4 regions of the Virgibacillus sediminis genome follow, and region 3 is predicted to be linked to each of the others. Evidence: riboswitches for the same ligand, from Rfam matches in the RefSeq annotation. Region 3 holds a riboswitch; each other region holds the start of a gene.

Region 1 (7,732 bases), on a different contig from region 3:
TGATTATTTAATAAGTAGTGCAAATAAATGCATTCAAGGGGTACCGGGATTTGGTTTTGTGATTGCTGAAACAGAGAAACTTTTAGAATGCGAAGGGAATTCGCGCAGTTTGTCTTTGGATTTATTTGAACAATGGAAGGAAATGGACAGGGATGGAAAATGGCGCTTTACTTCTCCGACACATGTAGTAGCTGCGTTTTCTAAAGCTCTTGATGAATTAGTCGAAGAAGGCGGGATCTCAGCCAGATTTACACGCTACCAAAATAACAATCAGATATTAAGAGAGAGACTGAAAAAGTTAGGTTTTCAGCCCTATTTATCCGAGGAAAAACAATCACCTTTCATTACCGCATTTCTTTTTCCAAATGAACAATTTGATTTTGAAGAATTTTATACGTTTGTGAAGGGAAGAGGCTACGTCCTCTATCCAGGAAAACTAACAGACGAGGATACATTTCGTATCGGGAATATCGGTGAAATTTATCAGGAAGATATGGAAGAATTATGTAATATCATTGAAAAATACGTAGGGGTGATGACAAAATGAACAAAGTAGAAGGCGTGATTTTTGACTGGGCAGGAACAACGGTTGATTTTGGATGTTTTGCACCGGTTAATGCATTTATTAATGTTTTTAAAGAGGCGGGTATAAAAGTGACAATGGAAGAGGCGAGAGCCCCCATGGGACTGCTCAAGATTGATCATATTCGGGCGATACTGAATATGCCTAGGATTTCTGGATTATGGGAAGAGAAGTATGAAAGATTGTCCAGTGAGCAAGATGTAGAGCATTTATATGGTAAATTTAAATCTGCTCTGATGGCTTCGTTATCAACATATACAGATCCTAAGCCAGAGGTAGTTGAAACGGTAAACAGCTTAAGAGAACAAGGGCTGAAAATTGGTTCGACATCAGGGTATACCCAAAAGATGATGGATGTTGTGGTTCCGGAAGCAAAGGAAAAAGGCTATAGTCCAGATTTTTATATAACACCTGATGGAACCAATTCTCTCGGAAGGCCGTATCCGTATATGATTTATCGAAACATGGAGGCATTAAAATTAACAGCAGCCAAGAATGTCATAAAAGTAGGCGATACAATCCCTGATATAGAAGAAGCGAACAATGCAGGGGTTTGGTCAGTAGGCGTTATTATTGGCAGCTCAGAAATGGGGTTAAGCGCAGATGAATTCAATGCGCTGTCTGAAGAAGATCAAGAGAAAGCAATCACTAAAACAAGACAAACCTTTTTACAAAATGGTGCACATTTTACCATCAAATCGATGAGTGAGCTGCCTGCAATAATAGAACAAATCAATCAGCTTAATCAAGGGGACAGGGTGCGTGATCAAGATGGTGGACTGTCAGCATTGCAATATTGAAGGAATATAAACATCGAAATCAGAGGTTTACGAAAGAGGTTAATATGAATATCAGGAAACTTAATAAAGACGATAGAGTACCAATGAAATTATTGTTATTGGCTGATCCCTTCAATGAGATTGTTGAGAACGGTATACAGTTAAAAGAGATATGGTTCGTTTATCAAAAGATTTATAATTAGAATAGGCAATAGATAAAAGGAAGTTTGGAAAAATAAGCAGGTCAACATGAAGCTGACCTGCTTTATCTTTTCTGACTATAACTTGGGGTTATTCTCCAATCATTTGATCTCCTTGATCACGATTGTTTGCTATCCATTCGGCAGCTAATTCTTCAAAGGATGTACCGTTTTCTTCATTTTCATTTATCATCTGTTCAGCTCATCGATGGAAATGCTCCAATTGGATAGAATCTCATATGCTTCCCGGTATTCTTCTTCAATGTCTTTATAGGACAATACATATACATTATCTGGATTGAAATACTCTTCTTGGCCTTCTAAAAACTTCAAATCGTTACGCGCGAAGATGGAATGTGGTCTCCAAGCAGTGAATGCCACAGGCTCTTCATTGTCAATTTTATCTTGTACAACGGAAATCATGGCACCTTCAGTAGAGGGGCTCAATTCAAAGCCATGTTCTTGCATATTTTCACCTTCCATTAATTCCTTGGAAATCTCCACAATACCTACGCCTTCAGAAATGGTATATATTTCGCCGCCATACTTTTCTGCGTTTTGTTTCAGATCTTCTATGGGGTTTTCTTCCACATAAAAAGGTACAAACCAACCAAGTGCAGCATTTTCATAACTTGTTGATACTTTTACTAAATCATCCTCAAACTTCTCCCATCTCGCCGCTTCTGTATATGGCAGCCGTGCATCCATAAAGAAATCGATCTCAAAACCAACCTATCCTCTTAAGAAAATGCGGAAAATGTTTGACATTTTCCGATAACTGTCATAGATTATAATCAAATGAACATTTGAATAAGGTGATAAGAATGAATCGGAAACTTGTAAATAAACCGGAAGCTTCCTCTTGCGACACGTTTCTTTCGGATGAGGAGAAGGTTAAGCAAGTCAAACCGCGGATAGCGGAAGTGAATGGTGTGGAACAGATCTTTAAAGCGCTTGGGGATCCAACCAGGCTGAAAATCACTTATGCCCTCACATTGGAAGACGAACTATGTGTATGTGATATAGCCAATATCCTGGACTGTTCTACAGCAACTGCTTCCCATCATCTGCGTTCGCTTCGGGAGAGAGGCATTGCCAAGTCGCGGAAGGTAGGGAAAATGGTGTTCTATTCCCTTGATGACCACCATGTCCGTCAGCTTGTAGAGATATCGATGACACATGCGAAGGAAGGCGGTCCACATGGAAACAGCTAAACAGACGTACCGATTGGAAGGATTGTCCTGTACGAACTGTGCGGCAAAATTTGAAAAGAATATTCGGGACATCCAGACAGTGGAAGATGTCCAGCTCAATTTCGGCGCTTCCAAAGTGACGGTGGAAGGAGAGGCAAGTGTCCGGCAACTGGAAGAGGCTGGTGCTTTCGATGGAATCAAGGTATATCCGGAAAGGGAGCGCCAACAGCCGAAGGATCCTTTTTGGAAGAAAAGGGAGAATCTGCTGCCGCTGATCTCCCTGCTGTTTACCATTGGAGGAATCCTTGCTGTCGTTCAGGCTGGGGATGAGCATCCACTGGGAATAGGATTATTCATTACAGCCATACTGGTCGGCGGGCTGGACTTGTTCAGAACAGGACTGAAAAACCTATCCCGACTGGAGTTCGATATGCGGACACTGATGACGATCGCCATCATAGGTGCCGCGATCATTGGCGAATGGGCGGAAGCGGCCATTGTCGTCTTTCTGTTTGCTTTGAGTGAGGCATTGGAGGATTACTCCATGGATAAGGCCCGGCAGTCGATCCGGTCCCTGATGGATATCGCTCCAAACAGGGCAACTCTCAGAAGAGACGGCCAACTGATGGAAGTAGATGTCGAGGATGTTCAGATCGGCGATATCATGCTGATCAAGCCTGGAGATAAGCTCGCCATGGACGGGGAAGTGGTGAAGGGTGCCACTTCCATTAACCAAGCAGCCATTACCGGAGAATCGATTCCGGTATACAAGAACCCCGGGGACGAGGTGTTTGCGGGTACGCTCAATGAAGAGGGATCACTGGAAGTCCGGGTTACAAAACGGAGTGAAGACACAACCATTGCCAAAATCATCCACCTGGTGGAAGAGGCACAGGCAGAAAGAGCTCCGTCGCAACAGTTTGTAGATCGATTCGCTAAATACTATACACCCGCCATCATTGTCTTGGCTGCCCTTGTTGCTGTAGTGCCGCCGCTTTTCTTAGGCGGGTCTTGGTCTGAATGGGTATACAGCGGCCTGGCAGTGCTGGTTGTCGGCTGCCCTTGTGCACTCGTCATCTCCACCCCTGTCGCGATTGTAACCGCGATCGGCAATGCTGCCAGAAATGGAGTACTGATTAAAGGTGGTATCCACTTAGAGGAAACCGGTCGCATCCAGGCCATCGCTTTTGATAAAACAGGGACATTGACGGAAGGGAAACCGGAAGTGACCGATATCTTGCCATTAGGGGAAAAATCACCACAGGAGATCTTGGGTATGGCAAAAGCACTGGAAACTTATTCGCGCCACCCGCTTGCTTCCTCCATTATCCGCAGGGCGGAGGAGGAAAACGTGGTGGATTATACGGCAGAGGCTTTCCAGTCCATCACCGGAAAAGGTGCTTCGGCAACCATAGAAGGAATCGATTATTTTATTGGCAGTCCTTCCTTATTTGAAGAGATTCATGCGCCAGTGGAAGCCCATGCAGAACAAATCGGCAGCTTGCAGGCCGAGGGGAAGACCGTGATGCTTATTGGAACGAGGGAGGAAATAACAGGCATCATTGCGGTGGCCGATAAGGTGAGACATACCAGCCGCACGATCATCGAGAAGCTCCATGCGTTAGGTATCAGGAAGACAGTAATGCTGACCGGAGATAATCAAGCTGCCGGCAACGCGATAGGAGAGCAGCTTGGCATGACCGATACGAAGGCAGAATTGCTGCCGCAGGATAAGCTGTCAGCTGTCAAAGAAATACGGCAATCATATGGCAACACGGCAATGGTAGGAGATGGAGTGAACGACGCTCCTGCGCTGGCTGCTGCGACAGTTGGTATTGCCATGGGGGGAGCCGGTACGGATACGGCACTTGAGACGGCGGACATTGCCTTGATGGCGGATGATCTGGAGAAATTGCCATATACCGTTTCCCTCAGCAGACAGGCATTAACGATCATCAAGCAGAATATCATTTTTGCGCTTGGTATTAAGGTGGTTGCACTTCTGCTGGTGGTTCCTGGCTGGCTGACATTGTGGATTGCGATTCTCGCCGATGTGGGGGCCACACTGGCGGTTGTGTTGAATTCAATGCGATTGATGAAAAACGGTGAATAAAATGATTGTGTGCTAGGACAAAAGTGTTTAATCAAAAGAAAAAGCTGAATGAGCTAGAAATCTAGTTTAGTGGGAATAGCCGCTTCGGAAACCGAAGTGTATTTCCGGAGTGGTTTATACCCACTCATTTAGTTGGTCCGGTTTATCTGCTAACTGGGCTGCCCACAGCTAACCCTCAACTCCTAGCCACTGTTGCCCGCAAGTATTTGACAATTACCAATTCAATGATATATTGAAGGTAATACCATTCGAATAAGTGAAACTTCCACTGGGGGAACCTTGTTACAAGGTTGAGATTAAAGTGTACTTTAAGACCCTTTGAACCTGATCTGGCTTATACCAGCGTAGGGAAGTGGGGCATGGGATACGTCTATTCATAAACCAGTATATTCAGCCTCCACTTCCTGTCTTCAGGGAGGGAGGTTTTTCTATGCAATGGAAAATTGAAGGAGGTTTATGATGAGATTTTCAGAGGAATTAAGAAAAGAGGCAAACCCTATTTGGGAAGCGAGCTTCAGCCACCCGTTCATCAAAGAATTAGGAGAAGGAACACTTCCACTTGAGTGCTTCCGCTATTATGTCATGCAGGATGCCTATTATTTGTCCCATTTTGCCAAAGCACAGTCAATCGGGGCAGCGAAAGCGCAGGACTTTTATACGACAAGCAGGATGGCATCCCATGCACAGGGGTCCTATGAAGCGGAGATGGGTCTGCATGAAACTTTTTATAAGATGCTTAAGATAACGGATCAGGAACAGGAGAATTTCATTCCGGCGCCCACTGCCTATGCATATACATCACATCTGCACAGGGCAAGCTATAACGGCCATCTCGGCGATATCATTGCAGCGATTCTGCCGTGCTACTGGCTCTACTATGAAATTGGTGAACGCTTAAAGGGCTCCAAACCGGAAGAACCTGTCTATCAGAAGTGGATGGATGCTTACGGGAGCGATTGGTTCAAAGAATCAGTGATGGAGCAAATCGATCGGTTGGATGCGATTGCCGAAGAGGTAACCAAGCAGGACCGTGCCAGGATGAAAGAACATTTTATGATCAGCAGCCAATATGAATACTCCTTCTGGGAAATGGCCTATAGAATGGAGAACTGGCCAATTGCTGTTGAGTCTGTAAAAAGCTGAGGGACCACATGCGAAAGAAAATCATCGATGCCCATATTCATCTGGATGCATACCGGGAGGAAGACCGTGCCGCTATTCTTCAGGAAGCTGAAGATGATGGAATCGATCGGTTGATATCGGTCTCCAGTGGCCTTGCCTCCTCTCGTGTGAATCTAGCTTTATCTAAAGAGTATCCACAGGTTCTGACGGCATTTGGCTATCATCCCGAACAGCCATTGCCACCAGAAGAAGAGCTGGCCGACTTGCTTCAGTTTATCAGACAGAACAGTGAAGAGATGTCCGCGGTGGGGGAGGTGGGTCTTCCTTATTATCTGATTAAGGATGACCCGTCACTGCCCCTCGAACCATATATTGAACTGTTGGAAGCGTTCATCCAGCTCGCCAGTGAGCTGGATGCCCCATTGGCTCTGCATGCTGTTTATGAAGACGCTCCACTTGTCTGCGGCCTGTTGGAGAAGCATTCCATCCAGGATGCCCATTTCCACTGGTTCAAGGGAGATGACAAAACCGTCGAGCGAATGAAGCAGAATGGTTATTATATTTCCGTTACACCTGATGTTTTATATAAACCAAAGATTCAAAAGCTGGCACGGGATTATCCATTGGATCAAATGATGGTGGAAACGGACGGTCCCTGGCCGTTCGAGGGGCCGTTTCTGCATCAAGTGACCCATCCAAAGATGATTCACCAATCTGTAGATAGAATTGCTGCGCTGAAAGGGCGGGCGGTCTCGTCCGTCTATAGGCAGCTATATGCCAACACGACTCGATTCTACCGGATTTCCTGATGAACCTGCACCTTCTCCTGGTTTGCCCTGACATGCGACACTCCCGCTGGGACCATGTTACAATTGGAACTAATCAACCAGAACCGGAAAAATGCGGCTGGTATCATATGAAGCTCTATTATTCACATATTATATGCAGAAGTCGTATTTCCACTTTTAACGAACAGGACTTAGAGTTGCTTTCGTTATGAATCTCAGAAGAGTAGGAGGAGTCCGACATGATATCCAGAGAAGTAATGGAGAAATATGAGCAAAGATTTCCGGAATTAGCAAAGATTCAAAGAAAGGAACCGGTCCTCTGGCTGAATCAGCAGCTGGAAGGGGTCAGTAAACTTGAGGCTTCTGTCACCAAGGACGACATTTATGAAGCCGAACGCCTGTGGGAGAGGTTTGCCTCATTTATCAAAAAGGCCTTCCCAGAAACTGAGCCGGCAGGTGGCATCATCGAATCGCCGCTGACTGCGATACCCGGCATCCAGGATGCACTTACCGATTTATATGACACGCCTCTCCCAGGCCAATTGTATGTGAAAGGGGATCATTCCCTGCCTGTTGCAGGCTCGGTCAAGGCGAGGGGAGGCTTTTTCGAAGTGCTCCATTACGCGGAGAATCTTGCACTGAAAGAAGGTAAAATCAGTACGGATGATGATTATTCGGCATTCGCCCGTCCTGAATTTAAAGAGTTCTTCAGCCAGTATAAAATAGGTGTCGGATCCACCGGCAACTTGGGCTTGAGCATCGGTATCCTGGCAGCAACTTTGGGTTTCCGTGTCTCTGTTTATATGTCCCGTGATGCCAGACAGTGGAAGAAGGATCTTCTACGGGAAAAAGGAGCGGAAGTAAAAGAGTTTTCGGGCGATTTCAGTCTGGCTGTTGCGGAAGGCCGGAAACAGACGCTTCAGGATCCCCATGGTTATTTCGTGGATGATGAAG
Region 2 (7,732 bases), on a different contig from region 3:
TCCTTCATAAATTGACGTTTACATAAAATCTGCCTATAATAGAAAACTACAATAGAGAATCTGGGCGAGTTGGTGGGGGCTGGCAATGGCATCATGCCAGTATTTTTTACAGTTGGCATCATCCCCATCCAACGGTCTTTAATGACGAGGCAATATCATCTTTTAGACACTTGCTTCTCGAAACACTTTAGGAGGAAAAGCGTGGAATCAAACAAGAAGAAGAATCGACTGGACTGGCCTGTTTTCATAGTAAGCGGGGGTTTTTTAATTGCGTTTATTATTTTATCCCTAATTAACAATGAGATGGTCTCAGATGCGGTCAATACATTATTTGCCTATTCATCAGACCTATTTGGAGCATATTGGCAGCTCTTACTGCTTGGTAATTTCTTAGTCGGATTGGGGCTGGCAATCTCTAAATATGGAAAGGTCCGCCTTGGGAACCAATCGGAGCCCAAATATAATTACTTCCGTTGGGTTGCAATGATTCTTGTAACCCTCTTGGCAAGTGGAGGAGTCTTCTGGGCTGCTTCTGAACCGATGTATCATTATATGGACACCCCGCCATTGTTTGGCGGAGGACAATTCAATAATCCGGAAGCAGCCTTTGCGCAAGCCTTCCTGCACTGGGGATTCACCGCATGGGCTATCCTTGGCACCCTTGCAGTTATCGTCATGATGTATGTGCATTACACCAAGGGTTACCCTTTAAAGCCTCGCGGGCTCTTATTTCCCCTTTTCGGTGAGAAGATTTATCACAAAAATGCCTTGGGGTCTGCGGCAGATATCTTTTCTATTATTGCTACTGTAGCAGGTACACTAGGCCCGCTCGGTTTTCTTGGTTTGCAGATATCCTATGGCCTTAACCATATGTTCGGTGTACCGAACACTTTGACCGTAAGTATTTTGGTTGTTTTCTCCCTTGTGATTATAGCAGCTGTTTCGGCTGCGACCGGGGTAGATAGAGGGATTCTTACATTAAGCCGCTATAATGTCGGATTCACCATCTTTTTAGCTGCTGTCATATTGGTAATCGGTCCTACCATGTTTATTATTGATGCATTTGTCGGGGGAACCGGTTTTCATATTCAGAATTTCTTTACGATGAGTATGTACAGGGGCGATGAAGGATGGCTGTCCTTTTGGACGATCTTTTTCTGGGGCTGGTTTATCGGATATGCTCCAATGTTGATCGTTTTCATCAGCAGAATTTCCCGGGGCAGAACCATCAGGGAACTGATCATTGCGGTTTCCATTGTTGCACCTATTGTAAATAACTTTTGGTTCTCTGTGGTTGGGGGAACTGGGGTGCATTTTGAGATGGAGAATCCTGGATCTATATCCAATGCCCTAAATGAAGGGGGAATGCCCGCAGCAGTTATGGCGATCACTGACCAGCTCCCAATGGGCACGCTGATGGGTATTGGGTTTTTGCTCGTTTCCATCATTTTCGTAGCTACTACTACTGACACGATGTCCTATACCGTAGCAGCTACCTTGACGGGGAATGACCATCCAAAACGCTGGCTTCGGGTATTCTGGGCGCTGATTTTTGGTGCAACTACCATGGTGATATTAACTATAGGAGAGAACAGCATCGCCTCCATTCAGAACTCCATTGTTATAACGGCTGTGCCAGTTTCACTACTATTACTCCCGCCGTTATGGACTGCTCCTCGTATTGCCCGCCAGATGGCATTGGAGCAAGGATTGGTCTGGCAAAGGGAAATGAAAAAGAAAATGGATAAATAAGCATCTATAGTTTGCTCTGACTGTTAAGCAGTCAGGGCATTTTTAATGGTTCTGGAAACAGGTCGGGCAAAAAATGTTGGGATGATTGATCTAAAAATATAGCCACATCCTTCGACCAGCCGTCCAGTTCTGGGAAAAATAAAAGGCTGCCGGAGATACCGGCAGCCTTAGGGCTTTGCCTCATCAGTTAATAACATTGGAAAGATTCAATACGGTCCAGATCAATACCAAAGTAGACCCATCTGCGTCCTTGCCAGCGGTATCCAGCAATGGAGTTCCGGCCGACAAAGGTAGGATAAAACCAAAAAGAATCTCTTCTTAACCAAATGTAGGTGAACCTGTAAAGGCATCCACGGATTCCTCCAGGATCCACCGCATACAACTGAAATTGATTCTGATCTGGAGTAAAAGGTGGTGGCGGGGTGCTTGGAGCACCTGCAGGCTGTCCTCCCGGTCCACCCGGGAAACCTCCTGGCCCTCCAGGGAATCCACCCGGAGGACCGAGGCCTGGTCCTCCTTGGCCGAACAATTGGTTCCAAACGAACTGTGGTAAATTAAATTGCCTCTCTTCATCCGAAGGCGGCCATGGACGATGGTTCATAGAATGCCCTCCCAAAAAATGTTTTCCATATACTATATGGGAGAACGACCTACTATGGGAGTAAAATTAACATAATAGGCAGGAGCGGAGATCGTTGACTGGAATTATTTACAAACAGTCCACCACGGAAGCGATGTTATCTGCCCGGGTAATAGCAGAAATCACCGAAACCCCGTCTGCTCCAGCCTTTATGACTGAAGAGGCGTTGGCCGGGGAAATGCCGCCTATTCCGACAATGGGCATGGCAGGATGCTTTTCCCTCAAAGTACTGATCCACTCAGTACCTACTGGCCTTTTGGCATCGGATTTAGTACTTGTAGAAAAAACCGGACCTGCACCGATATAATCAACAAAGGAAAGCGGGCTCGTGGACAGTTCTTCTTCATTGGATAGGGAAAGTCCGATGAGTTTATCCGGGAAGAGCCTCCTGACTTCTTCTGCAGGCTTGTCGTTCTGACCTATATGGATGCCGTCAGCATCCAGCTCATTGGCCAAATGGAGGTCGTCATTCACAATGAATGGAATATGATGGGAACGGCATATGTGCTGCAGTTCTTTTCCCAATGCTCTTTTTTCGTCTCCTTCAAGCGAGCCCTTCCCTTTTTCCCGGAATTGGAAGGCGGTTATCCCAGCCTCAGCGGCTTCTGCAAGGATGACCCGCGGATCACGGGGGCAGTCCTGGCTCCCCATGATGAAATACTTTCTGAGCAGCTGATGGACTTTATCATTCATCTATATCCCTCCTGTTCAACTTGGCGGGGTCCTTGGAAAGAGCATCAATGAACCGGGACATAAATGTGCCGGGCCCTTTAACATCCGGAGAATCTGCAGCATATTCGGCTGCCAAACCATAGAAATTGACGGCAGCAAGTGCTTGTTGATCGGCAGAATGGCCAGTTGTCAGGCAGGCAGCCAGTATGGAGCCCAATAAACATCCTGCGCCTGTCAGTTTTGATAGATAGGGGTCTCCTGTATTATTTTCAATAATTCTGTTGCCTTGGCAAATAATATCTTTTTTCCCTGTAACTATAGCGGTGGTGTCATAGGTGTCTGCAACTTGAGCAGCAATGTTTTCGGTGTTTCCCTCACCAGTCGAATCTACCCCTTTAGTTTCCCAGGGGATGTTTACAAGGTGGGCCATTTCTCCGGCATTTCCTTTGATGGCGGAAGGATGCACCTCAGCCAAAATTTTTTTAACAGCTTGGCTGCGCCAAGTGGTGGCCGCTGCTCCTACAGGGTCTAATACTACCGGTATGCCTATTTGGTTGGCAGCTTTACCGGCAGCAATCATGGCTTCCAGGTCACCGGATGTCAGTGTTCCGATATTTAGGAGCAGTCCATCCGCATGGGAAGCCATTTCTGCTGCTTCCTCTTGGGCCTTGGCCATTACTGGAGAGGCCCCGAAGGAGAGAAGTCCATTTGCCGAGAAATTCATGACTACCTGATTGGTTATATGATGTATTAATGGCTGATGTTCTCTTACTTCTTTAATGATCTCTACCTTCATTGTCTAAAACCTTCCTCCCTGATAGCCCAATGGTTTGTCGGTCCGTTGCCAGTACCAAGATCAAAAGCATGCTGAAGAGATGCTGTAATAAACCTCTTTGCATACTCCACCGACTCTATCAATGGTTTTCCCTGGCTGAGGTAAGCCGTTATGGCTGCTGAGTAAGTACAGCCTGTCCCATGGGTACTGGTAGTGTGAATTCGATGAGCGGAAAAGGAATGGATATCTTGGCCGTCATACAGGAAATCTATTGCCTCGCCTTTGATATGGCCGCCTTTAATTAATGCAGCTCCGACTCCATATGTGTGTACTAGCTCTTTAGCTGCCAGTTTCATATCCGTAACAGTTTCAACTTTTTTATCCAGCAGAAATTCTGTCTCTGGTATATTTGGTGTTACCAAGTCTGCATGTGGCAGCAGGTTTTCGCGGAGGAAAGCACGGGCTTCTTTTTCAATGAGGGCATCCCCGCTGGTAGCCACCATTACTGGGTCCATCACATACGGTCCCTTGATGTCTATGATTTTCTCTGAGATGGCTTCCATCATAGGAATGTTGGCGATCATGCCGGTTTTGAATGCGTGGACCGGCATGTCAGTAAGGACAGAATCAAGTTGCCGGGATATCATTTCCGGTGTCATATGCAGGACATCCTGAACACCTGTTGTGTTTTGGGCGACCACCGAAGTGATCACTGACATTCCATAGCTTTTCAATTCCTGGAATGTTTTCAAATCAGCTTGAATTCCCGCTCCGCCGCTGGGATCGGTACCGGCAATTGTCAAAGCGCATGGTATTTGTTTCATTGTGTATTCCTCCCTGTAATCTCCAATGCATTATTGGTTGATAGCTTTGTCACGATAAACCAGCCGATAATGGCTCCTGTAGTGCTGCTAATGATAAATGGCGGGATAAATGCAAGGGCACCCGCAGAACTGCCCATCAAAATGTTGGCAAAAGGGACGGCAAACAAAGCCCCGATAACCCCGCTTCCCAAAGCTTCTCCGGCTGCAGCCCAGATTCTCTTGCCGAACCAGCGGAAAAGCAGGCCGGCGAACAGGGCTCCCACCATTGCCCCAGGAAAGGCCAATAAGGTGCCGAGTCCCAGCATATTCCTTAATAGGCTGATCATGAAGGCAATAATTACCGCCGGGCCAGGGCCCAGGATGACGGCAGCCATGACATTGATAGCATGTTGTACCGGATAGGCTTTGGCTATGCCGGCTGGAAACCAGAGCAATTGGGAGGTGATAGTGCCAATTGCAATGAATACAGCCATTAATGTCAGTAAATGTGTACGATTCATCTGTATTCTCCCTTCTTTCGGAAACCAAAAAAGCCAGATCCCATGCAGGACCTGGCTTGAATAAGCTGAAAATAGATTGACAAATTGTCGACTACTTCCCTCCGCTGGTATGATCCAGATCAGGTCCGTAAGGGTCGGAAAGTCCATCTTTCCTCTCAGCCTGTATTTCGGCACCCCTAGTAGTTCTTGCTTTTATAGAATTTTCTATATTAGCATAACAAAAGTGTAGCTATTTGTCAGCATACTTGTTCAGTTCTAAGGTTTGAAGATTACTTTGATGCTGTTATCCTCTTTTTTATCGAACATATCATAAGCATCAGCAGCGTCTTCTATCTTCATTTTATGCGTAATAATATCTGTCGGGTCAAATTCCTTATTTTCAATCCTTTTATATAACTCAGGCATCATATGAATGACGGGAGCCTGCCCCATCTTTAAAGAAACATTATGGGTAAAGAAGTCTCCAATAGGGAAATTATTTGCTTCTGTAGCATATACACCTGTAAGTTGAACAGTACCGAATTTACGTACAGCCTGGGAAGCAGTTACAATTGGGCTGATGGTGCCGAACTGGTTATCTTTTTCAGAGCCGAACTCTGTGTTAGGCGGAACAGTCCCGTCCATACCAACACAGTCGATGACTACGTCGGCTCCACCTTTGGTCTCTTCCTTGAGCAACTCCCCGATTTTTTCCTCTTCTTTAAAGTTATAAGTCTCAGCCTGGTTGGTTTTCCTGGCATGTTCTAGTCGATAATCCATTTGGTCAACTGCGATCACCCGCTGAGCGCCTTTCAACCGGGCAAGTTTCTGCGTCATAAGGCCGACAGGTCCAGACCCAAGTACCACAACAGTATCTCCCTCTTTTACACCACTGTTTTCTACGCTCCACCAGGAGGTTGGGATGACGTCGGAGAGCAGCAGTACCTGCTCGTCTTCCAGTTCACTTGATTCAGGAACTTTAAAAGCGGTGAAATCTGCATAAGGAACACGCAAATATTCAGCCTGGCCACCCGGATGGTTGCCGTTCTGCTCTCCGAAACCAAATAATCCACCGACTTCCCCGTGCGGGTTGGAATTGTCACATTGGCTTTCCATTTGGTTTTTGCAGAAAAAGCATTCTCCGCAGCCAATATTGAATGGAATGACTACACGATCCCCTTTTTTGAGTTTGGTTACTTCAGAACCTGTTTCCTCTACAATTCCCATGGGCTCATGTCCGACCACGTAATCTTGTTCAGGGGTGATTCCCCCTTTATACAAATGTAAATCAGACCCACAAATGCCACTTGCCGTAATTTTGATGATAACATCCGTGTTTTCTTCTATATCCGGAGTGTCCACTTTCTTTGCCTTCATAGACTCTTTTCCTTGGAAAGTAACTGCTAGCATAAGTACACTTCCTTTTCAATAGTTTACAATGGATATATCCGCATGGAAGGAAAGGTAAACAAAGGAATTGCAGAGGGAAATAAAAAAGAGAAGCTTCCTTATAGTAAGGAAGCTTCTCTTTGGTGATGGAGCATAGCGGGCTCGAACCGCTGACCTCTTCGCTGCCAGCGAAGCGCTCTCCCAGCTGAGCTAATGCCCCATATCGGCCATCACAAGAATAAATTATATATGGGATTGAACAATTTTTCAAGGGTTTTCGCAAAAAATTTACGTTATTTTATAAATCGATAGGTACCAATAACGGTTTTTTCTATTTGTAGTTATATAGCACTAAATTTGACAAAATTTTACAAATAATTAATAGTATTTTATCAATGGATATGTAATATTAGAAGGGAAAAATACTATTAATAGGAAAGAGAGGTTGATTATGGACTATTTTTCCCGGAAAAAGATGATGTACTTAGTGCTAGTCTGTTTGGTGGTGTTATCCAACCTGTCTCCGGCAGCCACTGTCAGTGCAGCCGGAACGGAGCAAGAGGCCGGCACAGCAGCCGATGAGTTGTTCATTTCGGAATATGTGGAGGGAAGTTCTCATAACAAAGCAATTGAAATTTATAATGGGACGGGAAGTGAGGTGGAACTTTCCGATTATCAGCTTGAACTGTACAGTAATGCGGCGCAATCTCCCAACCACAGTATTACATTGAAGGGCAGCCTGGCAAATGGGGATGTCCTTGTGTTGGCCCATTCGGATGCAGATACAGCCATCCTTGACAAAGCCGATGAAATAGTGTCCTCTGTCATCAATTTTAACGGCGATGATGCAGTGGTACTCAGTAAGAATGGAGAGGCTTTAGATGTACTAGGGCAAGTTGGGGTCGGGGAGACATACGGCCAGGAGGTAACAATGACCAGGGAACCTTCTGTAATTTCTCCAACTTCCACTTATAATCCAAACGAATGGGCTGTTCATGATGAGGACACCTTCGATTATCTCGGCAGCCATACGATGGATGGCATGGATCCGGTGAGTCCACCGGTAGATTCAGGCGACAACCCTGAGCAGGATGCGGAAGAATATAGTATTGAAGAAACACGGGAGCTGGTGGATGGAACTTCCGTTATCGTGCAGGGTGTTGTCACGGCCGACAGCTCCGCCATCAGTAATGGAGAACAG
Region 3 (7,732 bases):
TTGTTGCAGCATGGGCGGCACTCGGTTCAGAACTGCCGGTGAAGTGGATAGTCACAGCCATTCTCTTGCTCGCGGTGATTCAAGCAGCCATACAGTTATTCTTGTTCATGCACTTGACCGAACGGGGAGCCGGTCATACGCCATGGAACATGATGTTCCATGGAGCGGTCGTATTTGCGATCCTCGTAGCGGGCTCTCTGTTTACTATGTCATTCGGATTCATGCATGAGGAGAAAGGCAGCAGCGGGGATGGCCAAAAACCCCAAGAGCAGCTTCAACAGTTAGAGAATTAGTGATACACCTTAAAACCTCTCTCCGGCAATAGGAGAGAGGTTTTAAATGTGTGTTTTGTTTTGATAGTTGTTATTGTATGTCCTTGACGTATTAGCTTAATGGATGATGAATAACACCCAGCCAACGGCCGATAATAGAAGGCTGGCATAAAACATGATCCATGTGATGGAAAAAAAGGCAGGTGCCTGAATAAACATCACTCGAATAAAGTAAAACCACATGCCAACAAGCAATATCGACTGGATCACTGCTAGCAATATTCTCCTCACGTGTAGGAAAATAAACGGTGTGACCGTCCCGAGAATCATGAACATGACTGTGATACCCATTGATATCATCTCCGATTATCAGTATTAGCCGATTCTATACTTCTATTGTAACACACCATTCGGAATATTGGCACATAGCTATTGCAACAAAGACGAGAGAGGTGATCGCACATCGGCTTTTATCAAGTTAACTAAGAAATTTATTCGTTCTCTCCCATTTTATTTAAACCGAGGGGAAAAGGAAGTGATAAACGAGTATTAGGTGAGGGGGGCATCAGATATAAGTGTTATGCTTGATATCGAGTGGACAAAAGGTGAAATTCCCCAACCGTCTCCTGTATTTCTGCCGATAATATCGGTTCTACCAGCTCATCCCTTTGTTTTTCTCTAACTCTGTCCTATTCATATCCATCATAATGACCAGCAAACCAGCAATACCAAGATTATGAACTAATAGCACAAATTGATTGGTAATTTTGACATATTGTTGCCACTATCCTCCAGTGCTACTATATCCATAAGGGCTCATCCCCTGTTAACCCAAAGCATCTAACGCTTTTTATCCTTCCCGCATCCTAATAAGGATATTTTATGGTGTTTTAATTCTACTGGTATAAGGAGGAATATATATGAGTTTATCCCCTGATAAAAAGGTCATCACTACCAAAAATCCTCAGCAAATGAATATCATTCTTTCTCAGCTTAGAGAAACACAAGAAAATATACAGAAAGACAAAAGAGAATATTATGACGAGGAAACAGATAAGCAAAAGATCGAGCAATATTATAAGAATATCGAATTTGAAAACGCTGATGGCAACGAACTGATTCAGTCATTACAGCAATTTCTCCGGGATACCCACATGAGCGAGGTAAGTTACGACCCGAGCGAGTATCTTTACCCTTGGGTTGATCTACGTCCTGATGGTAATCTTACAAGCATTTACTCAGGTAGAAGAAGGAAAGCGGAAGAAGTGATCAAAGAGGACTATGCCATTTCCATAAGACGAAAAGAAGCCCTTCAAAAGATGACTGACGGCAATCAAAATCAGCTAGCTATTCAATGGGAACTGATAGAGAAAAATTTTAAATATAATTGTGAACATTCCGTCCCACAGTCCTGGTTTAATAAGCAAGAACCAATGCGAGGGGATCTCCATCATCTGTTTACATGTGAACCTGTTTGTAATTCTATAAGAAGCAATTATCCCTACTATGATTTTAAGGATTATGAACCAGAAAAATTGATGTCGAAGCGAGTAGAAGAGAAGTGTGGAAAGGCAAATGAGGGATTATTTGAACCTGAAAGTGGCAAAGGAACAGTGGCGAGAGCCATGTTGTATTTTTTAATCAGGTATCCTGACGAGATAGAATCATCTTATAAGGAAGGTATCGACATGGAATTATTATTAGATTGGCACCAGAAATTCCCCCCTGATCTTTATGAAAAACATCGCAACCAGGCTATCTATGAAATTCAAGGAAACCGGAACCCGTTCATCGATTTTCCAAAGGAAATGTTGAAATGCTTTTAATATATAATGCTCTACAGTAAATTGCCTCAAGGTGTTTATCGGCCCACGCTTTGAGATAATGTGGAATGTTGTTTCCATAACAACGTAATAACTGTAAGTTTGAATATATATAAAATAAAACCCTTGATTTTAAATTGGAATTATGTGACTATGAGTAGTAGAAAACTTTATAAGTGGTAACACTAGGGGTGCTAAAAAGCTGAGAGAGACATTTGTCTTAACCCTTGAACCTGCACTAGGTAATACTAGCGAAGGGAAGTGGTACATAAATAGATTGTTATACCTTATTTATATGGTGTTTTTTAACAATACATGAATTCAAAACCATTTCTTTCATTAGAAATGGTTTTTTATTTTATTTATCATTTTATTTTTTAAATATCAAAATTAAAAATATAGGAGTTGTTATGATGACTAGAACAGTATTAGTAACAGGCAGTAGTAGAGGTTTAGGAGCAACTATTGTAAAGACATTGGCACAACAAGGATTTCAAGTGGTTATCAATTACTATAAAAGCAAAGATGCTGCGGAGAAGCTTGTTTCTGAGATTGGTCAAGAGAACGCTGTTGCAATTCAGGCTGATGTAACAAATCGTAAGGAAGTAGATAAGTTGATAAAAGAAGCAACTGAATATTTTGGTCAAATAGATGTTGTAGTCAACAATGCATTAGTAGACTTCAAGTTTGATCCAAATAAACAGAAAGCCTTCACAGAACTCACTTGGGATGACTACCAAAAACAACTAGATGGCACTTTAAAAGCAGCATTTAATGTAGTTCAAAGCGTCATATCTCAATTTATTGAACGACAAAATGGAAGTATTATAAGTATAGGTACTAATTTATATCAAAATCCTGTTGTACCCTACCATGAATATACAACAGCTAAAGCTGGATTAATAGGTTTTACACGTAACATCGCTTCTGAATTAGGACTATATGGTATAAAAGCGAATGTAGTTTCAGGCGGGTTATTAAAAATGACTGACGCCAGTGCCGATACAACACCAGAAGTATTCGACTTAATTGCTCAATCAACGCCATTGAAGAAGGTGACCACACCCCAAGATGTAGCCAGTATGGTTGCTTATTTATCTTCGGAAAATGCGGACGGTATTACAGGGCAAAATTTCACAGTAGACGGCGGTTTGACAATGAACTAATAGTGTGGACACCATCAAGCTGCTTGGTTAATGCCTGACTCAAGCGTTGAACGTATTGGAGACATTTCCTATTACCAATCTTTAGCACAGTTAGCAGAAAAAGGTTACTTTGACGCAGTATTCTTTGCTGATAATCAGTCATTTCAAGGCAAAGATTCAAGTGATATGCCAGCGTTTTGGTTTGATCCAGTAATCAATTTAACTGCTATTTCACAAGTGACTGATTATGTGGGATTAGTTTCAACAATTTCAAGTACTTTTTCTAATCCTTTTACAGCTTCACGACAACTATTAAGTTTAGACCATATTACAAAAGGACGTGTTGGTTGGAATCTCGTTACGTCAATGACTGATTTTGAGGCGTTAAATCATGGTATGGAAGAACTACCGTCACATGATAAACGTTATGAGAAGGCAGATGAATTCGCTGCTTTAATGAATAAGTTATTTCTTTCATGGGACAGCAGTGAGTTTCTACATCATCGAGAAGAAGGAAAATTGATAAATCCTTCAAACATCCAGCCTTTTAATCACGAAGGTACCTACTTCAAAGTGTATGGTCCATCCACCACGCCAAAAAGCCCACAGGGCAAACCAGTATCAATGCAAGCAGGGGCATCTAAACAAGGCATTGCGCTAGCCGCAAAATATGCCGACGCAGTCTATTCAGTGTCGTGGAACTTAAAGCAAGCAAAAAAATTCCGTGAAAAATTAGAGGGACAAGTTAAACAAAGCGAAGACGGCAATAGACATATTAAAGTATTTCCAGGCTTAGTAACCTATGTAGGCCGTACTCATGAAGAAGCTTTAGCCAAAAAAGCAGCATTAGATGAGCAATTACCTCTTGAAACAGCTTTAAGACGATTGAGTTTCTTTATTCAACATGACTGTTCTAATTGGGAAATTGATAAAGAAGTACCCCAATTACCCCCAGTAGAAGAATTTACTGGTCCAGTTGGACGTTACGAAACGATACTAGAAATTATTAATGATACTCGACCTACAGTAAGAGAATTATTAGGATATCTAAGTGCAGGCGGTGGACATCACACGCTGATAGGTACACCCGATGAAATTGTGGATCAGATGGAAGTCTGGTTTGAAGCTGGAGTGGCTGACGGATTTAATCTTATGCCTCCTACATTACCCGGTAGTTTAGAAGACTTTGTTGAACTAGTTGTTCCTGAAATGCAAAAAAGAGGTATTTTCAGAAAGAATTACGAAGGGCACACCTTCCGTGAACATTTAGGATTAACCTAATAAATTAACTGTAAAATGACTGTACTGGTTTAAAAGGTAAGAAATGTATTAGTATCAAAACTTGGGAATATTCTCGTAAGGGTAATAATAATTGGACTTACTGATTCAGACAATGATTTATGTATTAGGGTAAAATAAATAACAAATAAAAAAATGGGAAATACATTGATGATTAGTTCTGCAATTGGGCGCAGTTGAGCAGTAAAGCCCAATTCGCCATTGGAGGGGCGTAATTGTTTATATCAGCATACATAATTTTTTAAAAACACTACTAAGCCTAATATGCCGGAAATTAAGCGAAGAGGCGATAGGCAGAAGTAGGTCAGATGAGTGCTACCGCCCTTTAAAATTCCAAAAAAATAATATTATATTAAAATACTGTCCAGTAAACTGGGCAGTATTTTGTTGTTCTATTTTCTATGATACTTGAGAGTAAATAAACTGGTAACTTTGACAAAAAAGACGAAGCCGAAGAATCATAAAATAGATAGATTCCATGAAGCTGAAAGAGCATGGAATTCTCATAAGATTTCAAGTTTATTTTTCTTCTAATCTATCCTTGACGAAAAGGCCTTGAAAAAAGTTGGAAAGATCGATTAGAAGCTGACATCCCTTAACCAGGAAGTATAAGTGCTTTCCTCTACTCTGAAGAATGGCTAATTCGGTATAAGAACCTTTTGAACACAGAAACAAGGGACACCACTGATGAAAATGTATCTGAACCGGTCATTGAAATCAACGAGCTTGAAGAAGTATATATCACAGTTGGCGAAGTTTAATGATTGTTCTTTTCAAGTATACCGCATCTAAGCGGTACACTTTCTTTCATAAATTTATGTTTGGTAATTTGATGGACGGTAAATGACCACTCTTCTGCTAAACTGTAAGTAATATGGAATCTTTGCTATAGTTATTTTGTACAGCAAGGCTTTCATGGGTGGTGGCTCACTCACTGACTTCCATGACGGAAGGGGGTGATGCCTCATGACGGTATTTGAATCGTTGGTTCTGATGATTTCCTTTGGGACATTGATGGTTACGATTCAATCGAGTCATAAAAAATAACCACCCCTTAAGCCTGGCAAGCGATTAGGGTGATTATTTCCAACTACTCTATAGTGAGCCGCCCCCTTGAAGGGCTGTTGTACATGACCGCTAGTGTGTCCGCACTAGCGGCCTCTTTTTATTTTGTGCAATGATTATATTCTTATTATACCCTATATTGGCTGGGAATGAAAACCTCATAGATGTTTGTATCTTTCCATAAACAAGAAGATGGTTCATTTGCATAAGAAAGAACCGTATTATTCTGATATCACCCCTGGGCGCATGGATTATTATGTTAAGATGACTGAAAATGTAAATCAATATACTTAAAATAACTGGCAGGATAATGAACCAAAACAATCTCTAATAATCACCCATCCAAAGTCATAAATACCAACAATAAGCGATTAACAATAACCCTCTTCAACAAAACTACTTCTTCCACAATGCGCTTTTCATTCGCCTGAGAGCCCGTCGCCTGCCTCTATGAGTGAAGGGCGATGGGCATTTGCATTCCTATTTGATATAGCCTGTAGTTATAACGGGTTATTAGTTATAACCGTTACGTTATAGCGGTTGGACTATGTTACGATGTACATATCAGGTAGACAAATATGAATATTCGAATAATGGGGTTAATTCTCAGCTGCCAGCAGAAATGAAAGGAGTGGTATGAGTACATGGATTTACTGACGGAACTGGAGAAAGGATTTCTAATTGGCGACGGTGCGATGGGAACATTACTTTACTCTTACGGTATCGATCAATGTTTTGAAGAATTGAACCTTACACATGAAGAACAAATTGCTCATATTCATACGGCTTATATTAATGCAGGTTCCAATCTCATTCAAACCAATACCTATGGGGCGAATTATGTGAAACTGGCGCGTTTTGGACTGGAAGATAAGGTAAAGGAGATTAACACAAAGGCTATCCAAATCGCCAAGCAAGCTGCATCCGAAAAAAATGTTTTTGTGTTAGGAACAATTGGTGGCATCCATGGAACAAGGTCTAATCAAGCATCAAAGGAAGAGATTAAAAGAAGTTTCCGGGAGCAATTATATTGTTTGCTTTTGGAAAATGTCGATGGGCTGATGTTAGAAACGTATTATGATTTAGAGGAATTGCGGACCGTTTTAAAAATAGCAAGGAACGAAACGGATATCCCGATTATTGCCAATGTTTCGATGCATGAGGCAGGGATTCTGCAAAACGGTGTTCCATTAGCCGATGCACTGAAAGAATTAGAAGATCTAGGAGCAAATGTGGTTGGGATCAATTGCCGGCTTGGTCCCTTTCATATGATTGAGTCCTTAAAAAACGTTCCATTGCCGAAAAATGCTTACCTTGCAGCATATCCCAATGCAAGCCTGCCTAGTTATCACGAGGGAAAATTAGTTTATGAAAATGAACCAGATTATTTCAGGGCATGTGCAAGAGAGTTTCGTGATGAAGGTGTCAGACTCCTAGGTGGATGTTGCGGTACGACACCGAAACATGTGGAAGCATTAGCAGAAGGTGTACGAGACTTAACCCCATTGAGGGAAAAAAAAGTTGTCCCGAAAGAAACACCAATAGAAATCAAGGAAACGCAGGGGAGAGAGGAAGCTTCTTTAAAAGATATTGCGAAAAAGAGGCATAGCATTATCGTTGAGCTGGATGCACCAAAACATTTGGATACAACGGAGTATATGAAAGGGGTCCACGAGTTAAAAGAGGCAGGTGTTGATGCAATCACACTGGCAGACAATTCGCTGGCGACCCCGCGAATATCCAATTCGGTAGTTGCCACAAAAATCTGGAGGGAATCGGGAGTCAAGCCACTCGTACACTTAACATGCCGGGACCGCAACTTAATTGGACTGCAATCGCACTTGATGGGGCTGGATACCGATGGAATTCATGAAATATTAGCGATTACAGGAGATCCAACCAAAATTGGCGATTTTCCAGGAGCAACATCGGTTTTTGATGTCACATCCTTTGACTTAATCAAAATGATAAAGAAACTGAATAAAGGAATTTCGTTTTCGGGAAAATCGCTGAAAAAAGCAACAAATTTCCATGTCGGTGCTGCCTTTAATCCGAATGTAGCAAGGATTGATGCAGCAGTTAAACGAATGGAAAAGAAAATAGATTGTGGTGCGGATTACTTTTTAAC
Region 4 (7,732 bases), on a different contig from region 3:
CTTGCCATCCCAGAAAACAAGCAAAACCGGTACAGTGAAAATGGAAAAGCGCCCTGCCAATTCCTCTGTCTGCTGCACATCTGCGTGCCCCAGCTCCATGGCAGGGTACTTATCCATCAACTTCTGGACTTGGGGTTTGAGACCATGGCATACGCTGCAATTAGGTCGGGATATATATAGGAGTGCCAGCTCATTTTCAGCAATCCATCGATCAACTTCTTCCAGGCTGCTAAGGTTGTGGAATTCTCTCAAGAACATTCACCTCCATTTATAGTTTGAAGCGATTATAGCAAAGTATTTGACCTAAGGGCATCTGAAGAGGTTTATCATCTCCAATTATAAGGAAAATGTCTATAAAACCTGAAGAATGGGGTGAAACAATGGGTGCAAAAGACAAGGAAAGGATTAAGGATAATAAAAGCAGAGCAAATGAAGAAGAACGAAGTGAATTGGATGGATTCAAAGAACAACAGCTGGTTGATGATATGCCGATGGAGGATTTGAAGATAGAGCAGAAACACGAAAAGGAAAAGCATAACTCTCAAGATGCTTCTCAAAGTGAACGCAAATATACCACAAATGATGGAAAAGACAATTAAAATCACTAAAACCTAGTAAACCCCCTGTACCCAAATTGGTGCAGGGGATTTTTTAGAGTGCAAGAAAGTTGCCTAACATACAGATATCATACCAATAGAGATCAAAACTTCCTACATAATTTTCGCCCGATTGTGTTATCGCTGCATTTTTTGTATAATAAATGCTCATGTGAAATCGAGGAGGAAGAGGAGAAAGATGGAGAGAGTGAAGTCAGGGCGGAACAGGAAATTTGAGTTTCCGCATGTATTTGTTATTCTATTCAGCCTAGTGGTTATAGTAGCTATTGCTACATATTTTATTCCTGCGGGAGAATATGAGCGGGAAATGAGTGAAACAGGAACGGAGACGGTAGTGGATGGTACCTATTCCACCATAGAGAAGACGCCGGTCGGTTTCTTTGATATTTTCCAGTCCATCCATGCTGGAATGGTCAACTCAGCGGAAATCATCTTCTTCATTTTTATCGTAGGAGGGGCATTTGGTATTTTAAACGCTACCCATGCGTTGACAGGGGCATTTGGTTCATTGTCCAAAAAGCTTGCAGGAAGGGAAATGCTGATTATACCCATTACTATGAGCGCCTTTGCACTTGGTGGGGCCACTTTCGGTATGGCTGAAGAATCGATTCCCTTTATCATGATCATGGTGCCGGTTGCCATAATGATAGGATTTGACTCGATGGTCGGTCTTGCCATGGTGCTTGTCGGTGTCTATGCTGGATTTATTGCTGCTTTTATGAATCCATTTACAGTGGGGGTCGCACAGGGGATATCCGGGCTGGCGACATTCTCAGGGATGGGTGTACGGGCTGTGTTTTTTGTCATTTTCCTTGCTGCAAGTATTGCTTATGTCATGATTTATGCAAGGAAGATCAAGAAAGATCCGTCCAAAAGTTTGGTATATGAGGAAGACAAGCAAAGAGAAACAGAGGTGAATTTAGAGGAACAGCCGGAAATGACCAAACGGCAGGGATTGATTGTCGGGGTGCTCATTCTAACCGTCATCGGGCTTGCCCTCGGGGTTACGCTCCAAGGATGGTATATGCAGGAGATTGCCGGTTTATTTTTATTGATGGGAATAATTGTTGGGTTCATTGCAAGGATGCGGGTAAATGAGATGGCCCAGTCTTTCCTTAAAGGCTGTGAAGAGCTGGTAGTAGGAGCGCTCGTTGTCGGATTCGCCTATGGCATTTTAGTTGTCCTCCAAGATACTAATACAATTGACACCTTGCTTTACAGTATATCATCCATGGTATCTGGTTTGCCTTCTAGTCTGGCTGCGCTCGGCATGCTGTTCACACAGAGTCTGCTGAATTTCGTTGTGCCATCCGGCAGCGGCCAGGCAGCGTTAAGTATGCCGATCATGGCTCCGCTAGGTGATTTATTAGGAGTTGAACGGCAGACAGCAGTATTGGCTTACCAGTTCGGTGATGGAATTTCAAATATACTCACGCCCACTGCCGGGGTTCTGATGGCTTCTTTGGCTGTCGCTAAGATCTCTTGGGTGAAATGGGTGAAGTGGGCCTGGCCGCTGCTCGTTATATGGTACATACTAGCTGCAATCTTTGTCACAGTTGCACATTTGTTTATTTGGTAGGAGGGAAGAGAAATGCTTGAAAATATTTATAATAGGCTAGAGGAAATATTCCCAGAAATCGTGGAACTCCGCAGGGATTTCCACATGTATCCAGAACTCTCCCATGAGGAAGAAAAAACACCCGAAAAAATAGCCGAATATTTGAAGGGTCTGGGCATAGATGTTCAGACAGGTGTAGGCGGGCGGGGAGTCATAGGTATCCTCAAAGGTGGTAAGCCTGGAAGGACCATCGCTCTGCGTGCCGATTTTGATGGACTTCCTATCGAGGAGGAGAACGATATAGATTATAAATCCCGAGTTCCAGGGGTCATGCACGCATGCGGCCATGATGTCCATACGGCTTCCCTGCTTAGTGTGGCGAAGGTGCTGAGTGAGGTACGGGAGGAAGTGCCGGGAACGGTAGTCTTCGTTCATCAGTTTGCTGAGGAAGCCACGCCAGGTGGTGCCCAAAGCATGATAGAAGACGGCTGCTTGGATGGAGTCGATGTTATCTATGGTGCACATGTTATGTCTACGGAAGTTTTCGGCACCTGTACAGTAAGGGAAGGTTACTTTTCTTCTGCTCAGGATGACTTTTACATTAAAATATATGGTAAAGGTGGCCATGGCTCCGAACCTCATAATACGGTGGATCCGTTGGTGACGGGAAGCCAGCTGGTCGTGAATCTGCAGCAGATTGTCAGCAGAAGAGTTAACCCTCAAAGTGCTGCAGCTGTGACCGTCGGTTCATTTCACAGCGGAAAAGCCACCAATGTCATCCCTGATACTGCTGTTATTAAAGGAACCGTACGTACATATGACCAGGAAGCAATGGAAATCATTGAACAATCTATGAGGCAGATTGTCAAAAGCACCTGTGAAGCAGCTGGTGCAGAAGTGGATTTTGACTATGTGAAGGACTGCCCATCCATATGGAACGATCCAGAAGAAACGGAAAAGGTCCGGAAGAATGCTGTGACTGTATTTGGGAAAGATGCAGTCCACACGGAGGAGCCAATGCATGGCAGTGAAGATTTTGCTTTTTATCAGCAGGTGGTGCCGGGAGTCTACTTTACGGTAGGCGGAGGAAACCCAGAGATTGATGCTGTTTACCCACATCATCACCCTAAGTTCAAAGTAGATGAGCGGGCGATGCTCCATATTGGCAAGATGTTCGCTCAACTGGTATTTTCTGACAACTAGGAGATGCTTCCGGTGCAAAAACACCAGCTGTCCCGATAGAGGGCGGCTGGTGTTTTTTTATGGAAACTTACTAGAATTGGAAATCAACTTCTGATTCTTCTTGTTGTTCCACGCCTTTCATGTATTTAATCCTGCGTTGGGCTGATGCATTGCTTACTTGTTCGTCGGCATGGTAAGAAGAGCGTACCAATGGCCCGGCTTCACAATGCTTGAATCCTTTCTCTAGAGCGATCTTCTTTAATTCTTCAAACTCATCTGGATGATAGTAGCGTTCTACTTTAAGATGTTTCTTGGTTGGCTGAAGGTATTGGCCAATGGTCATAATATCGACATTATGTGCCCGCAGATCGTCCATTGCTTCAATGATCTCTTCCTTGGTTTCTCCAAGGCCTACCATGATGCTTGATTTCGTCGGTGTATTCGGTGCTATTTCCTTAACCCGTTCAAGAAGCTGGAGCGACCGGTCGTACATAGCGATGGCTCTCACTTTCTTAGTAAGGCGGCGGACAGTCTCAATATTGTGATTGAAAATATCCGGCCCACTATCCATCAGCGTGTGAAGGCTCTCATAGTCGCCCTTCATATCAGAAGGAAGTATTTCAATGGTGGCTGCAGGATTTTGCTTGCGTATTTGCCGGACGGTTTCGGCAAATACCGCGGCGCCTCCATCTTTCAAATCATCCCTTGCCACTGCAGTCACCACAACATGCTTAAGTCCCATCACTTTGACAGAATCAGCGACCCGCTGTGGCTCTCCCCAGTCAAGTTCATTCGGAAGGCCTGTTTTAACCGCACAAAAACGGCAGCCTCGTGTGCAGGTATCCCCTAAAATCATAAAGGTCGCTGTTTTCCGCTCGCTCCAGCATTCATGGAGGTTGGGACACCGTGCTTCTTCACATACTGTGTTCAGTTTCTTGTCGCGCATCAGATGCTTGAGCTTTCTGTAAGATTCGTTGGTATTGATCTTTGTCTTCAGCCAATCGGGTTTACGTATGTACTCTGCTTGCTTCGCCATTATCGACACGCTCCTTCGATGTTTGATAATTCCATGTTTCCGATGAGTATTTTGTCTCCGCCAGCTGATATACTTCGTTCCATTGTGCATCCGACAGGGCCATCGGGTGCAGATTAATGTCGAGCCCATCTTCAAACCCTTTTTTGAATGCCTCCGTCATATCCTTATAGGACAGCTCTTTTCCTGTCAGTTGTGCAATATCCGCTGCTTTTTCAGCAAAGGATTCTCTTTTCCTCACGCGGTGTTTTTCGGATGAGAAACGGAATAGGTCAAATAGCATTTCGGTATCCATGCTTATTGGGATGGAACCATGCTGGAGCACTACGCCATTTTTCCTTGTCTGGGCATTTCCGGAGATTTTCCTTCCGTCTACAACCATCTCGTAGAACGCCGGTTTTTCGAAACAAATGGAGGTTCTCTCTCTTTCCCGCTTTCTTTCAGGAAGGGCATAGTCTGCATCAATTCCAATGTTTCTATAACCTGATAGGACACCCTTGGACAGGATATGATATGCTTCCTGAACAGAGGCGGGTATGGAAGGGTCCTGCTCATTGATCACCAGGCTGTAGGTGAGCTCATTGTCATGCAGGACAGCACTACCGCCTGTCAGCCTCCGGACTAACTCACAGTCGTGCCGCTTCAGAGCTTCCATGTTGATGGATTTCAGCTTTTGAAACCGCCCGATGGAGAGGGTTGGTTTTGACCAGCCATAGAATCGTAGAGTCGGAGGTATCATACCTTTGCTGTGCCAGTTCAACAACGATTCATCCAAAGCCATATTTGTCGCGGCATCATGGAAACCGCTGTCCAGAATAGCCCATTCTTTCTCCAAATTGTTACCTCCTGTTCCGTCACCAAACGGAGACAGCGGCTGAACCCGCAGCCTCAAAAAAAGAGACTGCACTCACGGAGAATGCAGTCTGACAATATATGAAGTGATATGCATATATATCAACTGCACTTTCCCACGCTAGCATTACCTAAATCGGGTGCAAGGGTCAGGGCGAATGCCCCTCTCAGCCGTACCTCTGGCTCCCCTAGTGCTTAAATTTTTTAATTATTCCATATCTATGCTACCTTATATTTCCTTAATTGTAAATCTTGGCGAAAGTCCGATAAAACGAATCATACTTTTACGTTAGTTTGTGTACTATCTTGAATTAGTTGCCTAATTGCTTCTGTATCCCCTTGATGGAGAAGGTCCACAATCTTGCTGCCGACAATCACACCATCTCCAGACTTGCTGAGTTCTATCGCCTGGTTGGCGTTGGATACGCCGAAGCCGGCAAGTACAGGGACATTGCTGTGACTTTTGAGCATTTCCAAGAATCCTTGCACCTTCTCGTTATGCGAGGTTCTCGCCCCTGTAGTTCCAATGACGGAAACAGCATAGAGGAATCCCTCTGATCTTCTGGCGAGCTCAGCGAGTCTTTCATCGGGACTTGTCATTGCTGCAAGTTGGATGAATGCAATATCATTCTCCTTTAAATAACCACTGACAATATACTGCTCTTCCAATGGGAGGTCGGGAATGATTACGCCGTCTACACCTGCTTGTTTGCAGGCCAATGCAAAGCGTTCTGGTCCATAGATAAGTATGGGATTGAAATAGGTCATCAGTATAACGGGTATGTTTCGCTCTTTACGGAAAGAAGCGAGTTCATCCAGCACCATGGAAAGGGATGTGCCCTTTTCAAGAGCGCGGATCCCAGCTTCCTGAATGGTCGGTCCGTCTGCCACTGGGTCGGAAAATGGTATGCCCAGCTCCACAGCAGAAGCTCCGCTTTCCTCAAGAAAGGAGATGCGTTCTTCCAAATTTTCCAGGCCGCCATCCCCAGCCATAATATAGGGTACAAATAGATTTTGCCCCGATTCCTTTCTTTGGTTCAATGTATTTTCCAATTTTGCTTTCCCCATTATTGTTCCTCCTCGATTTTCTCTTTTACTTGGTCTACATCTTTGTCTCCTCGACCGGACAGACAGATCACCAAGGATTCGCCTCTCTCCATCTGCTGTGCCAGTTTGACTGCATATGCTACAGCATGTGCACTTTCCAATGCTGGAATAATCCCCTCGGTTTTTGAGAGATATTGGAATGCCTCCAGTGCCTCTTCATCGGTAATGGAGGTGTAGGCCACCCTTTCTGTTTTATACAGATGGCTGTGTTCAGGCCCCACTCCAGGATAGTCAAGCCCAGCAGAGATGGAGAAGGCTTCTTCGATCTGTCCGTTGCTGTCCTGCAGCAGGTGGGTCATTGTACCATGCAGGATTCCTACTCTTCCTCCGGAGAGAGTGGCCGCATGCTGGTTCGTTTCCAGCCCTGCGCCACCTGCTTCCACTCCATAAAGCTTGACGTCGGTATCTTCGATGAATGGGTGAAACATCCCCATAGCATTACTTCCGCCGCCTACACATGCAACCACTGCATCTGGCAGTTTTCCTGTCTGATCCATGATCTGCCTTTTTGTCTCTTTTCCGATAACAGACTGCAAATCGCGTACAATTTGCGGGAATGGATGGGGACCTACAACCGAGCCTATGATGTAATGCGTGTCTTCTACGTGGCTCACCCAGTATCTGAGTGCTTCGTTCACTGCATCTTTCAATGTTCCGCTGCCTTGAGAGACACCACGCACCTCCGCGCCCAACAACTCCATACGAAATACATTAAGCTTCTGCCGGCGTATATCCTCGTCTCCCATGAACACTACACACTCTAGGCCAAGCAGTGCGCACACTGTGGCGGTGGCCACTCCATGCTGGCCTGCGCCTGTTTCTGCAACTACCTTGTTTTTGCCCATCCGCTTCGTTAATAATGCCTGGCCGATCGTGTTATTGATTTTATGGGCACCTGTATGGTTTAAATCCTCTCTCTTGAGATAAATGTCCGCTCCCCCTAATTTTTCAGATATATTGGCTGCATGATAAAGGGGGGTTTCACGGCCGATATATTGTCTTAGATAGTAATTAAGCTCTTCCACAAATTCGGGGTCGTTCATTGCTTCCTTATATGCTTCTTCCAATTCGATAACCGCAGGCATCAGCAGCTCCGGTACAAACCTCCCGCCGAAATCTCCGTATCTTCCTGATTGGTCAGGCATGGTATATGTGGTCATTGGCCTCATCCTTTCTTATCTGTTTTGCATTCTTGATGAATTTCCGTATCTTGGTTGGATCCTTTTCTCCATTCGTCTCCACTCCACTGGAGACATCCACTGCAGCTGGATTGACCATTTTAATAGCTTGCTGAATATTTTCCGGGGTAAGCCCGCCGGCCAAAATGGTCTTTTTTCTGCTGACTGGCAATTTCTCTGTCAAAGCCCAATTAAATGTCGTTCC

Evidence for each region. Region 3 has a riboswitch for thiamine pyrophosphate ahead of ACFODW_RS00530 (3-oxoacyl-ACP reductase). Riboswitches for the same ligand answer to the same signal wherever they lie in the genome.
Region 1: another riboswitch for thiamine pyrophosphate. It lies ahead of tenA (thiaminase II); the one in region 3 lies ahead of ACFODW_RS00530 (3-oxoacyl-ACP reductase).
Region 2: another riboswitch for thiamine pyrophosphate. It lies ahead of thiW (energy coupling factor transporter S component ThiW); the one in region 3 lies ahead of ACFODW_RS00530 (3-oxoacyl-ACP reductase).
Region 4: another riboswitch for thiamine pyrophosphate. It lies ahead of ACFODW_RS03905 (lipoate--protein ligase family protein); the one in region 3 lies ahead of ACFODW_RS00530 (3-oxoacyl-ACP reductase).

Annotation. Positions count from the first base shown of each region.
Region 1 covers NZ_JBHRRZ010000002.1:89,716-97,447, forward strand. The annotation lists gene phnW (2-aminoethylphosphonate--pyruvate transaminase) at 1-547, shown strand, start outside; gene phnX (phosphonoacetaldehyde hydrolase) at 544-1,383, shown strand; gene ACFODW_RS01460 (glycine betaine ABC transporter substrate-binding protein) at 1,752-2,270, opposite strand; gene ACFODW_RS01465 (ArsR/SmtB family transcription factor) at 2,387-2,776, shown strand; gene ACFODW_RS01470 (heavy metal translocating P-type ATPase) at 2,763-4,868, shown strand; TPP riboswitch at 5,129-5,236, shown strand; gene tenA (thiaminase II) at 5,328-6,011, shown strand; gene ACFODW_RS01480 (TatD family hydrolase) at 6,020-6,799, shown strand; gene ACFODW_RS01485 (D-serine ammonia-lyase) at 7,018-7,732, shown strand, end outside.
Region 2 covers NZ_JBHRRZ010000006.1:68,433-76,164, forward strand. The annotation lists gene ACFODW_RS03750 (BCCT family transporter) at 202-1,752, shown strand; gene ACFODW_RS03755 (hypothetical protein) at 1,940-2,353, opposite strand; gene thiE (thiamine phosphate synthase) at 2,462-3,085, opposite strand; gene thiM (hydroxyethylthiazole kinase) at 3,078-3,860, opposite strand; gene thiD (bifunctional hydroxymethylpyrimidine kinase/phosphomethylpyrimidine kinase) at 3,857-4,663, opposite strand; gene thiW (energy coupling factor transporter S component ThiW) at 4,660-5,163, opposite strand; TPP riboswitch at 5,243-5,351, opposite strand; gene ACFODW_RS03780 (zinc-dependent alcohol dehydrogenase) at 5,419-6,552, opposite strand; tRNA gene ACFODW_RS03785 (tRNA-Ala) at 6,679-6,751, opposite strand; gene ACFODW_RS03790 (5'-nucleotidase C-terminal domain-containing protein) at 6,983-7,732, shown strand, end outside.
Region 3 covers NZ_JBHRRZ010000001.1:95,327-103,058, forward strand. The annotation lists gene ACFODW_RS00515 (cytochrome C oxidase subunit IV family protein) at 1-293, shown strand, start outside; gene ACFODW_RS00520 (hypothetical protein) at 390-623, opposite strand; gene ACFODW_RS00525 (endonuclease) at 1,193-2,098, shown strand; TPP riboswitch at 2,273-2,372, shown strand; gene ACFODW_RS00530 (3-oxoacyl-ACP reductase) at 2,509-3,261, shown strand; partial or broken gene ACFODW_RS00535 (LLM class flavin-dependent oxidoreductase) at 3,265-4,521, shown strand; gene ACFODW_RS00540 (hypothetical protein) at 5,533-5,586, shown strand; gene ACFODW_RS00545 (bifunctional homocysteine S-methyltransferase/methylenetetrahydrofolate reductase) at 6,249-7,732, shown strand, end outside.
Region 4 covers NZ_JBHRRZ010000006.1:93,542-101,273, forward strand. The annotation lists gene ACFODW_RS03880 (thioredoxin family protein) at 1-258, opposite strand, end outside; gene ACFODW_RS03885 (hypothetical protein) at 381-599, shown strand; gene ACFODW_RS03890 (YfcC family protein) at 796-2,196, shown strand; gene ACFODW_RS03895 (M20 metallopeptidase family protein) at 2,209-3,378, shown strand; gene lipA (lipoyl synthase) at 3,449-4,393, opposite strand; gene ACFODW_RS03905 (lipoate--protein ligase family protein) at 4,365-5,225, opposite strand; TPP riboswitch at 5,339-5,442, opposite strand; gene trpA (tryptophan synthase subunit alpha) at 5,519-6,310, opposite strand; gene trpB (tryptophan synthase subunit beta) at 6,310-7,509, opposite strand; gene ACFODW_RS03920 (phosphoribosylanthranilate isomerase) at 7,487-7,732, opposite strand, start outside.